4 regions of the Paenibacillus sp. DP01 genome follow, and region 1 is predicted to be linked to each of the others. Evidence: predicted binding sites of a transcription regulator. Region 1 holds the regulator's gene; each other region holds the start of a gene.
What was found. Region 1 encodes Rex, which represses fermentation and respiration genes when NADH is low (regulators of the CRP and FNR family bind a similar motif). Its sites were predicted from a motif close to TTGTGAAATATTTCACAA; they were not measured.

Region 1 (3,471 bases):
ACAAAGCTATTTCTTCGTCGTTCAAGTGAACGCCGTGGGCAACAAGTGAAGGACGGGAGAAAAAGCCAAGCTTATCTAAGTGTGCAACTGGACGCAAGCCGTAGTCGCGTACGTTTTGTTCAACTTCGGCGATCGTCTCGGACATGTGCGTATGCAATGGTAAATCGAGATCATGTGCTGCTTGAACAAATTTCTCAATAAACGCAGGCGGGCATGTGTATGGGGCATGAGGAGACATCATTGTTGTGATACGTCCGTCTGCTTTTCCATGCCAGTTACGCGCAAAAGTCACGGCCTCAGCTAGCTTGATCCGCTGTTCTTCTTCTGAACAGAGTCCAATGGCTCCACGCATCAAGCTTGCACGAATGCCCGACTCTTCAGCTACACGAGCCACCTCATCCATATGATCGTACATATCCAGGAAAGTCGTGGTTCCACCTTTCAGCATTTCCAGCACTGACAAAGAAGTTCCCCAGTACACATCCGTAGATGTAAACTTGGCTTCCATAGGCCACATTTTTTCCTGAAGCCACACTTGAAGTGCCAAATCATCTCCATACCCTCGCAGCAGAGACATCGCCGCATGACCATGAGTATTGATCAGACCAGGTAAAAACAATAACCCCTTGCCGTCGATTGCTTCTGTCTCTTCCTCACCCGCAGGCAAAGTCTCGCCAATGTAAGTAATACGGCTATCCTCCACAATCATAAAACCATGGATTACCCCAGCCTCGGGTCCATTCACGGCAAACGAGCCGTTTTTAATCATCCATTTATTCACTGTCATATTGTGCTTCTTCCTTTCCGTCCTCCAGATAATAAGCGAGGCTAAGCAAATCAGTTGTAAAGTCTGTGGCATGTATCCGAATGTTAGCCGGTGCCTTGAGAATGATAGGTGCAAAGTTCAAAATCGCTCCAATTCCACTCTCAATCAGCCTATCAGCTACGTGCTGTGCCTCAAAATCAGGTACAGTAATAATCCCGATTCGTATATTTTTTTCTTTCACAGTCGCTTCCAGTTCATCCATCGGCTGTACGACCAAAGTATTGATTCTGGTCCCAACCTTATCCGGGAACGCATCAAAAACCGCCACAATCTTCATATTGTCTTTTAAATAAGCATTATAGTTCGATAGGGCTTGACCCAGATTACCTGCTCCGACCAATACTACATTAATTTGCTGGTCGATTTTCAGGATATGGCGTATTTTCTCAATTAGATAAGAAACATCGTAACCGATGCCCTTCCGACCAAAATCGCCAAAATAGGCAAGATCTTTACGAATTTGGGCCGGATTCAAATCTAACCTCTGTCCCAGCTCTTGAGAAGAGACCGTAGCCACCTCCCGTTTGTGCAGTGCATTCAGATAACGTAAATATACGGGTAATCTCCGTACGACAGCCTCTGAAATTTTATCTGATTTCATACTTGCTCCCCCTAATTGTAACGGACTTTAAGTGTCCGTCCGTTGTGCCTCTGTCTCCGGGGCGGATTGGAGCCATTCGGCGATGCGGGGCACCATTTGCTCCGATGGCATATGCTCCATTTTTGGTCCCGGTAACGAGTACAAAAAGTGCTTTCCATAATAGGATTCGATCACACGCGTATCGTAAACGATGACGACTCCGTGGTCGCTCGCTGTACGTACCAATCGCCCAAAACCCTGTTTGAAGCGAATAACTGCTTGTGGTACAGACAGCTTCATAAATGGATTCTTCTTCTGCTGCTGGAGCAACTCGCTTTTGGCCTCCAGTAACGGGTGGTTAGGCGGTTGAAACGGCAAGCGAACGATAGCCAGACAAGTCAAAGCTTTCCCTGGAATATCGACGCCTTCCCAGAAGCTACTGGTTCCCAGCAATACAGAAGCTTTCGCTTCCTGAAAACGGCGGGTTAGCTTGCTGCGACTCCCACTGTCCACACCTTGTCCTAACACGGTAATATCGCTGGACGCTAACGCCTCTTTGAGCGGCTCATACACTTGCCGGAGCATCCGATAGGAAGTAAACAGAACGAGCATTCTCCCCCGCGTCGCCTGGGCAGTCGCTCCTAGAGAGCTAACGAGCATCTCTACAAAATGTGCATCTCCTACACTGCCCTTCACACTCGGAAAATCTCGCGGAATGACCAGCAACACCTGATCCCTGTAATTAAAGGGTGATGGGAGCTGTGACGTCATTAATCGTCCTTGATCTGCGGCCTCCTGCAAGCCGAGTTGATCGGTCATGTACTGAAACGATTTATCTACCGATAAAGTAGCAGATGTCAGAATAATACTTCTTTTTTTGTCAAAAAACATTTCTTTCAACTGGCGGCTCACATCGACGGGCACCGCATAAAATTGCAATGATTTACTACGGAATTGTCCACTCGCTTCAAGCCAATATACGGTTGTTTCATCATCGAGTCGTATAAAGAAGCGCAAATTTTCCCTAATCCCCGCCAAATCCTTAAGCAGACCCGTGATATCTGTAATGAGACTATCCGCCGCATAATCGTCATGTTCTTCCTTGACATCCAGCATCAGCTTGTCGCCCTTGCGCAAAATTTCGCTCAATGTTACATAAAGCTGATTTTCCAATGCCGCCGCCTGATCCCACTTTGCAGGCTTGGCTGACGGTTTGAGACGCGAAGAAAATTGCCCCGTTTCACCTGGTGTGGCATCAGTTCGCTCTGGTAACATGCCAAACAGCTTATCGCTTAGTAGGTCCCAAGTTTCCTTAACCTCTAACACAAGTGGGTACAACTGATCAATGACCGAGGCCCATTCCGTCGACTTCTCATGCCCCGACTTTGCCAACTGCTGACGTAACGAAGGCAATTGCCCATTCTTGCTGTCCTTGAACAATCGAGTCAGCGTATGCACGAGTGTGAAATATTTCATATGCATGCCCAGGTGCTTACCAGCTACTTCCTCTAGATGATGTGCCTCATCAATCACCAAGTGTTCATAGCTAGGCAGCAACTGATGACTTGCTTTGACGTCGGTGAACAGCTTGGAGTGATTCGTTATAACCACATCCGCTGTTCCAGCTTCATGACGTGCACGATGATAGTAGCATTTGCGGAACCATGGACAAGAACGACCAAGACAGGACTCGGAATCACTAGCAACCGTTTCCCAAAAATCCCCTCCACGGTTGCTCAGGTTTAGTTCCTCATCATCACCGGTTTCTGTCAGAGTCAGCCAGACAATCATTTGAGCAGCTGTAATCAAGTCTTCCTTTGGTGTCGCGAAGTCTCTTCTGTTTATTTTATGTTCAAACTTACGCAGACACAAATAATGCCCCCGTCCCTTAAAGATGGCAGCCCGGAACGGGAACGGAATCACTTTGGTCAGCATCGGAATATCACGCTCTCGCAATTGCTCCTGCAGATTAATGGTATGCGTGCTTACGGTGACCCTCTGCCCATATTTTACACTGTGATACAGTGACGGAAGCAAATAGCCCAGGGACTTCCCTGTTCCTGTA
Region 2 (3,471 bases), 150 kb from region 1:
GCGGTCATCATTGTTACCGTAGCAAGGATATTCGCCTTCGATTTCAAAGTCAACAGCAATTCCTTTTTCGTTGCGAATTGGTTTAACTTTTGCATATTTAATGGCGCTCAAGGAGTCGGTAGCAACTGACAGACCCGCAATACCACAAGCCATGGTACGAAGAATATCACGGTCATGCAACGCCATTTCAATGCGTTCGTAGCTATATTTATCATGCATATAGTGAATAACATTCAAAGTGTTCATGTACAGTTTTGCCAGCCATTCCATCATAGGTTTGAAACGGCTTAACACTTCTTCGTAATCCAGCACTTCACTTGTAATAGCTGGGAACTCAGGTCCTACTTGAACGCCGGATTTTTCATCCTTACCGCCGTTAATGGCATACAGCAGAGCTTTTGCCAAGTTGGCACGAGCGCCAAAGAATTGCATTTGTTTACCGATTCTCATAGCGGATACACAACAAGCAATACCATAATCATCGCCGTAGATTGGACGCATCAAATCGTCATTTTCATATTGAATGGAGCTAGTTTCAATAGAAACTTTTGCACAATATTTTTTAAAGCCCTCAGGCAGTTTTTCTGACCACAGTACAGTCAAGTTAGGTTCTGGAGCAGGTCCTAAGTTGTACAGTGTGTGCAAGAAGCGGAAGCTGTTTTTGGTAACACGAGTTTCTCCAGTGACAGACATACCACCAATGGATTCTGTTACCCAAGTTGGGTCACCACTGAACAGTTCGTTGTAGTCAGGTGTACGCAGGAACTTAACAATACGCAGTTTCATAACAAAATGATCGACCAGTTCCTGAGCTTGTTCTTCGTTCATCGCACCTTCCTCAAGATCACGTTGAGTATAAATGTCAAGGAATGAAGATACACGTCCCAAGGACATTGCTGCACCATTTTGTTCTTTAATCGCTGCAAGGTATCCAAAATATACCCATTGGAAAGCTTCTTTTGCATTGTTAGCTGGTTTAGAAATATCAAAACCGTGCTCAGCAGCCATTTGTTTCAATTCATTCAAAGCACGAATTTGTTCAGAAATTTCTTCACGCAGACGGATTACGTCTTCTTCCATGGAATCAACTTCAAGGCTTTTCAATTGAAGTTTTTTATCTTGGATCAAGAAGTCTGCACCATACAGAGCTACGCGACGATAGTCACCGATTATACGACCACGACCGTATGCATCTGGCAGACCAGTAATGATCCCAGCTTTACGAGCTGCTCTCATTTCATCTGTATAAGCATCAAATACACCTTGGTTGTGTGTTTTACGAATATGAGTGAAAATGTCAACAATGCTTTGTGGCACTTCAAAACCATAGGCTTTACAAGCATCGATCATCATTCGAATTCCACCAAACGGCTGCAAAGAACGTTTGAATGGAGCATCTGTTTGTACGCCGACAACTTGTTCTTTGTCCTTGTCCAAATAGCCTGGTTTATGTGAAATAATGGTGGATGGCGTATTTACGTCTACATCAAGAACGCCGCCGTTTGCCAACTCTTTTTTAGTAAGATCAGATACAATTTCCCACAATGCAGTTGTATTGGCGGTAGGACCAACCAAAAATTCTTCATTGCCAACATAAGGTGAGATATTTGTTTCAATAAAATCGTTGACGTTAACTTCTTTAGTCCATTTTCCTTTTTTAAAACCTCTCCAGCCAGATTGTTGCTCTTGTAATTCTCTCTCAATCACCGACATGTAAATCCCTCCAAATTGTTTGGTCTTCCGGACTTGTGATTTTTTTCACGTTTAAACTATTTCTTGAGCCCGGCCTTTTCACCGATGCCTTACGCTCAGTGTCGGGACCTTTCTTACACTCTTATTGTAGAATAATGATAGAGTGTAGTATGTGACAAAAATCACAATATGAGTGATTTTTGTCACTTTATTTTCCCTAGCTTCACGCGTATACCTCTAGCCTTGCCGTTCACCTCCCTTCCCAAACCAAGAGGCCCTCTATATAGAGAGCCTGCATTGGTATTGTATAGGAAAATGCTTAGTTACAAGCCTCTTCATACTATTATATTATTGATCAAAGCGTCCGTAGAAGGCATTACGGTATACATCAGCCAATTCAGTAACCAGCGGCAGCTTTGGATTTGCAGTTGTACATTGATCCTCAAAAGCGCGGTCAGCCAAATAATCTACACGTGATTCAAAGTCTTTTGGATCGAAACCAAGTTGTTGGAACGATTCCTCGATACCGAGTGTTTTGTTCAACTTACGGATCGCGTCAATTAAGCTGTTAACCCCTTCTTCAGTGGTACGTGCAGGCAGTCCCAGTATGCGTGCGATTTCTGCATAACGCTCATCCGCAACAAAGTGCGAATATTTAGGGAACGATGCAAATTTTGTCGGTTTTTTCGCATTGTAGCGAATAACGTGCGGCAGCAAGATAGCATTCGTGCGGCCATGCGCTGTATGGTATTGTCCGCCCCATTTATGTGCAAGACTATGGTTAATACCCAAGAATGCATTAGCAAACGCCATACCTGCAAGTGTAGAAGCATTATGCATTTTTTCGCGAGCCAGCTTATCACCAGTCAGAGCCGATTGCTCCAGGTATTGGAATACCAGTTGAATGGCTTTAATTGCCAGACCATCTGTGTAATCATTGGCCATTACAGACACGTAAGCCTCGATAGCATGCGTCAGAACGTCCATACCTGTATCTGCTACAGCAGTTTTAGGCAGCGAATATACAAACACAGGGTCAATAATTGCCACATCAGGAGTCAACTCATAGTCAGCCAGCGGGTACTTCGTGTTGCCCAGGTTTTTGTCCGTAATAACTGCAAACGATGTAACTTCCGAACCTGTACCCGAAGTTGTAGGGATAGCCACAAATTGTGCTTTTTGACCCAGACGTGGGTACTTGTAAATCCGTTTACGGATATCCATGAATTTTTGTTTCAAGTTATTGAAATCAGTATCCGGATATTCATAGAACATCCACATGCCTTTAGCAGCATCCATTGGCGAACCGCCGCCGAGTGCGATGATGCAATCCGGTTGGAAACGTCTCATCATTTCAGTACCGCGCTTTACCGTAACTGTCGATGGATCTGGCTCTACTTCGGAGAACACTTCAATAGCAACCGGTGTTTGACGCTGGTGCAAATAATGGATGACACGGTCCACATATCCGAGTTTCACCATCATAGGGTCAGTGATAATGGCTACACGTGTGATATCAGGCATTTTAGCAAGATACTGTGTCGAATTTTTTTCAAAATAGATTTTGGAAGGTACTTTGAACCATTGCATATTCACCGTCCGTTTCGCCACCCTTTTCACATTAATCAAGTTAACTGCAGATACGTTCGACGAAGTCGAGTTACGACCGTACGAACCGCAACCAAGTGTCAACGAAGGAAGGTTGGTGTTGTAAATATCACCGATTGCGCCATGTGTGGAAGGTGCATTTACAATGATACGTCCTGTTTGCAAACGATC
Region 3 (3,471 bases), 2.3 Mb from region 1:
TGTACATATAAAAACGAGAGGCTGTCGCTTCAAGACCGTCCAGCACATCATCCATGGTCGTTGTCAGTTCCATGATGTCGTCGCGTTCGAGCGGCGTAATGAAGGTCTTGTTCAACTCAGTAATAATCGTGTGTGTGTAATCATCACACTTATTTTCATACTTCTTCATCTCATTGGTAAACAAAGTCACATCTTGAAGATTTGAAGTATGTTGGGCAAAATAATCGGCTGCTTGCACGATCGTATCTGCCATATTTTCCAACGTCTCGAAGAATATATCCTTTTTCTTCAATCTCATAACGATTACCCCTTTACGAAAATATCCGCAACCTGTTTCGACTGCAATAGACAACCTTTGCTATCTTATCACACTCATCAATGTTTTTGTAATGTTTGTAAAAGCAAATTTCTAGATATACGTATACAATGCCCGACATGGAAGGTCATTATCCGACAATTTTTCCCTAAAAAGGAGTATTACGTTTTCTAATTTGCTTCTGTTGTTACATGTTCCGCTAGTGAAGTATCTTCAGGTACCACATGTATATAGGATGTACCTGGCGTTAACGGGATTTCAACCCCATTTTTCATAAACCGAATCGCATCGCCAGATATATGCTGCCATTCAGCACGTATTAGCTTTCCTTGTTGAAACACCATGGCTTCTCCGCTACCGTCCAGCTCAACACTTAGTCTACCTACATCATCCAACGTTCGATGCCTCGTGCTCATCACAATCACATTGGCCGCTGAGAGCTGTTGATTATTATTTTGATCTAGATGTGACTTTTCGTTCACAAAACGCTTATATCGTTGATCAGCTGGATCATAGGTATAAGATACACGATAGCTTTTTAACAAAAATCGGATGTGCAAAGAGGCGGCACTCTCGTCCACCATAACTGGAGTTTCGCCAGTTTTAAGATAACGATATACTGGAACCTCCGTCTGCTTGGCATACCCTTTGCTATCGCTTCCTTTACGCAGTCTGCTCACATCTGTGTATAAATTATGTGGAGGACGACGGTCTTTGCTTCGCCAGAAGTAAGCCCCTCCATTTGAAATCTCGTCCAGATGCTCCTTCCGCTGCTGCTGTAAAATCGCATAGGCATCTGTACTTCCCCCTGCATGTATCGGCAACGCACCATAGGTTTCGCCCAGTTCAATCAAATACGGTCGGATGCTTCGGACCGGACCGATCTTCACATCACCACCATGACTTTGGAAAAAAGCTACCAAACGGGTAATTCCGCCTTCTGCAAGAACTTCATATACCATGTCTGCCTGGCTAAGCCCCGCCTGTGGACGCGCAGCCGGAGCATTGTTAATCATGACAGCCAGCGGCCGCTCTATAACAGGCTGCTCCACCGGAAGCCCGGTAAGCGGAGCTGTAAATGCCGGAACAGATGGCTCCTTAGGTGGTTCAAGCACCTTTTTCTCTGTTTCTTGCTGGGTTGGTTTGGGAACGGATTCAGATTCACCCGTATTGGACAAAGCAGAACAAGACATCATTGTCATGCATAACAGAGCTGAGGTCATCACACGCAGCCAATGATTTCGTTGAGACATGGGCCCGGACAAGTTCATCCCTCCACATAGTTATTTTTCTCATTATAAGCTTTATTTCCTGTTTTTGTCTTGATTGAGGCATTACCTCTCTATAGAATACTTATCTGAAGACATTAAAATTTAAAAAAATATTTAGACTTTGTGATTTTTATCACAAATAACTGTAACTGAACCTAATACAATAAAGGTGTAGCAAAGATGATCATCCCAAACAAAATGAAATACAACCCATCATTATAGATTAAGAAAGAGGAGTGGTTTAAATGTTTAACAACTGGTTACGTGAGAACAAAGTAGCAATGTGGCTGCTGACTGTAGTACGGGTTTATCTAGGTTATGAATGGATGACCCACGGACTTGAGAAGCTGACTGGCGGATTCGATGCAGGTGGATTTATCTCGGGGGCCATTGCTAAAACAGGTGGAGATCATCCCGCTGTACAAGGCTGGTGGGGATCGTTCCTTGAAGCCTTTGCCCTGCCGAATGTCGGTTTATTCAACGTCCTGATCCCATTGGGTGAGTTCTTGGTCGGGGTTGGCCTACTGCTTGGTACATTGACTACGCTGGCTACTTTGATGGCTATGGTTATGAACTTCTCGTTCCTGTTCTCGGGTACAGTAAGCACCAATGCAATCTACCTGTTGGTTGAAATCTTCCTTATCGTTGCTGGTGCAAATGCCGGAAGAATCGGCTTTGACCGTTGGGTACTGCCCTTCCTGCGTGGACTGTTTGGTAAAAATAAAGATACTTATCAAACGGACCCCAATCGAAAAATAGCTTAACTACCCAAAAAACAACCGTTATCCTCTGGCTAATGGTTGTTTTTTTGTGCAGCTATGCTGCTTCTCTTTGGTGTTTTTTGCAGCTATGCTCCTTCTCTTCGGTGTTTTTTGCCAGCTATGCTCCTTCTCTTCGGTGTTTTTGTGCAGCTATGCTGCTTGTATGTGTGACCATGCTGCCCCTCCTCTATTTAAATGAACAAAGGAGTCCTCAAGTCCACTCTGACTTGGAGACTCCTTTTTCGGATTCATCTTCCCCCACAAACGTTTACAAGTTGGATACAACATGGAATGTTCACGATACATTTACCCTGTACACTACAGTTACATCAAAGAACGCAATGGAGGGTTATATCATGAAAAAAATCACCAAAGCCTACCTCATGCTCGCAGCAGTAACTTTCACAGTACAGACGATCGGATTGGGATCTACGACATCAGCCATAGCAGCGACATCTTCTACAATATCTCAAGCAGAAGGTGTGCAACATATTTCGAAAACCTTCGAGCAGCTACTACGCCAACCAGGCAAGCTACCTCAGGCATTCACTTATTTACAAAAGCATATCCAATCCATTCCGGCCTCTCAAGCTACCATCCTAGTACTACACTTGGAAAATGCACAGAAACAGCAATTGGATTCATATGCACAGGCCTTATATCCGACCTCTATTCAAACTAAGATTAATCAAGTCTATAAACCTGGTGATTCGTTCACTAATGTAATGAGCCGGACAAGTGATACAAAGCTGAAAAAGCTACTCACTCAATCAAGAGATGCCGGCTACAAACTTGAAACCGCAGAAGGCATGTTTTACCCAGTCATCAATTATGAGAAATATAAAGTATTCGGAAATAACATTACCGCAGATATCCGCGACTATATTGACATCATGGCGACGGAATCTGGACAGCCGGCTACCAAGGATGCAGCATTACACATCGGTTATCAACAGTTAGCCGGAAGAGTGCTGGCGCAAGAGTCGTTTATAACCCAATATCCACATTCCAATCGTACACAAGCAGTCAAATCATTACATGATCTCTATTTCTTCTATACTTTTTATGGTACGAACAATACACCATTATTCGATGATGACACCAACAAGATTCGCCCCAATGC
Region 4 (3,471 bases), 1.5 Mb from region 1:
TTTCAGTGTGTAATGACTGGAGCTTGCATTATATATCGTCAAATCAAAAGCACTGTTGATCGAGCTCACCATAAATCTTGGGAACAAGCCAACGAATAACGAAACGAAGCTTAGCAAAATGATGACACCGGTCATCCCGAAAGCCCATCCTTCACGGCGCTGCTTCAGGAAATACCATGTTAGCACATAGGCAACCATCCCCACTGCAACCGCAACATACATAAAGGGACCGCGACGTGCAAATAAATCCGTTGCAAAATAAGTCCATACCACCATACCAGCAAGCAAAATCCCCAACACCGGAAGAAATTTGGACGCGATCACACGAGCACGATCCCTTACTTCACCAATCGTCCGCAGAGAAATGAACGTCAGCCCGTGCATAAGGCACATTCCGACCACGGTCAGTCCAATCCATACGGTGTATCCATTGAACACATCCAAGAATCCGGCTTTCAGATCCATGTTTTGCTGAATAGGTACACCCTTCACCAAAGCCGCAAAGGCCATGCCAAACAGCATCGGCGGCAGGAAGCTGCCAATCAGAATGCAAGCATCCCACGTTCCTGTCCACCCTTTCCCTTCGGCCTTGCCCCGGAACTCAAAGGAGACTCCTCGCAAGATCAAACCTAGCAAAATAAACACAAATACCAGATAATATCCGCTAAACATCGTTGCATAAAAATGCGGAAAAGCGGCAAACATCGCACCTGCTGCTGTAATCAGCCACACTTCGTTGGCATCCCAGAATGGACCAATCGTATTGATCATCAAACGTTTTTGTTGGTCATTACGCGGCACTAATCCCGTAGCCATCCCTACGCCAAAATCAAAGCCCTCTAGAAAAAAGAAGCCTGTAAACAGCACAGCGATCAATAAGAACCATAAATCATTTAACGACAATGCTGTCACCCCCTTGAGCAAATGGATCATGAATTACCGTATGCTGATGCGGCTCCATATCTGGGCCTTTACGAGCGGTACGAGCAAACAGGAATGCCAATACACCCGTTAAAATGAGATACAACGTCGTAAATGCAATCAGTGAGAACAACACTTCTCCTGCTACAACGGTAGGTGAAACAGAATCTTTTGTTTGCAGCAAACCAAATACAGTCCACGGCTGACGTCCCATTTCTGTCATGATCCAGCCCGCGGTATTGCCAATGAACGGGAGTGATATCCCCCACAGCATAAGACGGAAGAACCAACGATGGGAGCCCTCCAATTTTTGTCGAAAACTCAGATAAGCTCCGTACAGAGCAAGTGCGATCATGGCACATCCTGCCGCAATCATAATGCGGAAGCTCCAGAAGGTCGTACGGACAGGCGGAATATAATCACCCGGACCGTAGGTCTTTTCATACTGTGCTTGAAGCTCCTTCATACCAGGCACAGAGCCGGAAAACTTGCTATACGACAGAAAGCTCAGTGCAAACGGAACCTTAATCTCAAAGGTATTTTCCTGCTTATCAGGATCAATATTGGCAATAATCGTCCAAGGCGCTGGATCGCCACTGTCTCCCCACAGAGCTTCACTGGCTGCCATCTTCATGGGCTGTGTTTTGATCAAATATTGAGCCTGTCCATGACCAAACAAAGGAATAGCAATGGCACAGATTAATGCAACAATAATGCTCAATTTAAAAGAAGGTTTAAAGAAGTCCATATTCTTTTTATGCATCAGCTTCCAAGCACTAATCCCTGCTACCAGGAAAGCTCCAGTTGCAATAGCAGCAAAGATGGTGTGAGGATACTCCCACAAAAGCTGCTCGTTCGTTAACAAAGCAGCAAAATCTTGCATTTCTGCCCGGCCATTTACAACCCCATATCCTACGGGACGTTGCATGAATGAATTAGCAGCCAAAATCCACAAAGCCGAGAGCATCGTACCGATCGCTACTAGCCACATGCAAACTAAATGGACAGTTTTGGATAGTCTTTCCCAGCCGAATACCCATAGGCCGATAAAGGTTGATTCCAGAAAAAATGCAAGCAATGCTTCAATGGCTAGCGGTGTACCAAATACATCACCGACAAAACGGGAAAAGTCCGACCAATTCATTCCGAACTGGAACTCCTGCAAAATTCCGGTAACTACGCCCAGCGCAAAGTTAATCAGCAGAAACGTTCCCCAGAATTGAGCCATTTTTTTGTACAAGTCTTTTTTCTTGATAACATACATAGTCTCCATAATTGCCACCAACAATGACAATCCAATGGAGATTGGCACATAAACAAAATGAAGAATCGTAGTGGTTGCAAACTGCAACCGTGCCAAATCCAATACGTCCATGATGCTGCTCCTCCTCTGTACTTCCCTTAACAATGATTTAATGTTTGTGATCTGAAGTCTTTTATATTTGTGATTGTATTCACATTGTTACATATGAAACCGTCACTTTTTTAGGAAATGACTCACTTAGCTAACTTCCCCATGGTTGCCATAACCGGGCTTCAGATTATCCCCATTATATAGAATAAATTTAAATGAAATAGAATCAAAAATGTGAACATCGTGTCAAAGTTGTGTCATAACGATGGCATTTTTATGAAAATGCCCTAAAATCCATAATCAATGTGACATTTTCTATTGATCGGTCTTTTTTCAATATATAAAAAAAGAGCCTCTCTTCATTCGGAGGATATACCTCCGACATCTGCAAGAGAGACTTCATAACGTTAAACCTAGGGAATCGATCAACAGCCATCTGTTCCTCCGTTCTTTTGGACCTGATTACGGTAAGAGGAAGGTGACATTCCAACATACTTTTTAAATTTACTATGAAAATAATCTGCATTCGCATACCCCACGCGGTCCGCCACTTGGTGTACCTTAATCCCCTGTGCAAGCAATTCCCTTGCTCGCTCAATCCTTACCTTATCCAGGTAGGCATTAAAAGCCTCGCCTGTATGACTTTTGAACAGTTTGCCCAAATACCCACTATTGTAATTGAACATATCTGCCAGTAACTCCAGTCGCAAATTTTCATCATAATGACCATGTATAAAGTCAATCATTTGCTTCATGATGATCTCCTTGCCACCCGTATCAGTCTGGCCAATCCACTGCAACACATGTTCGAGCGAGTGATCCACCAGCTCGCCCAATGTTGAATAGGCATATACATTGGTAATCAAGTTGGAATGCTCCTCCAGCACGGTCCGGCTGTGTTCCTGTCCAGCTGCATATTTGTTCAGTGCGAGTGTGAATGTCTGAGCGAAGGCCGCCTTAATTGCAGATTCTGTACGATAAATCTGGGGAAATTGGACTTCCATGTCCTTAATGACACGGGTCGCCGCTTTACCATTAGCCATATCCAGCGCGTAGTACAGCTTTTCTGCATAACGCATGGGATCATCTGATGCTCTGTCAGACGCTTCATCCATTTCAGCAGGGACTGTCTCCCATTCATGTAGGTCGCCGGGAAGCATGACTCTTTCTGCCCGGAACAAAAACGTACGCTCCAA

Region 2: a site for Rex is predicted at 1,747-1,764, ahead of pflB (formate C-acetyltransferase). Genes of this name have one in related genera too.
Region 3: a site for Rex is predicted at 1,709-1,726, ahead of ACH59B_RS04520 (DoxX family membrane protein). Genes of this name have one in related genera too.
Region 4: a site for Rex is predicted at 2,364-2,381, ahead of ACH59B_RS21400 (cytochrome ubiquinol oxidase subunit I). Genes of this name have one in related genera too.

Annotation. Positions count from the first base shown of each region.
Region 1 covers NZ_CP173059.1:3,314,055-3,317,525, forward strand. The annotation lists gene ACH59B_RS14520 (amidohydrolase) at 1-787, opposite strand, end outside; gene ACH59B_RS14525 (redox-sensing transcriptional repressor Rex) at 774-1,427, opposite strand; gene dinG (ATP-dependent DNA helicase DinG) at 1,455-3,471, opposite strand, start outside.
Region 2 covers NZ_CP173059.1:3,467,939-3,471,409, forward strand. The annotation lists gene pflB (formate C-acetyltransferase) at 1-1,713, opposite strand, end outside; gene adhE (bifunctional acetaldehyde-CoA/alcohol dehydrogenase) at 2,041-3,471, opposite strand, start outside.
Region 3 covers NZ_CP173059.1:997,740-1,001,210, reverse strand. The annotation lists gene ACH59B_RS04530 (DUF47 domain-containing protein) at 1-298, opposite strand, end outside; gene ACH59B_RS04525 (DUF3048 domain-containing protein) at 487-1,581, opposite strand; gene ACH59B_RS04520 (DoxX family membrane protein) at 1,833-2,351, shown strand; gene ACH59B_RS04515 (hypothetical protein) at 2,705-3,471, shown strand, end outside.
Region 4 covers NZ_CP173059.1:4,831,923-4,835,393, forward strand. The annotation lists gene cydB (cytochrome d ubiquinol oxidase subunit II) at 1-903, opposite strand, end outside; gene ACH59B_RS21400 (cytochrome ubiquinol oxidase subunit I) at 890-2,296, opposite strand; gene ACH59B_RS21405 (response regulator transcription factor) at 2,701-3,471, opposite strand, start outside.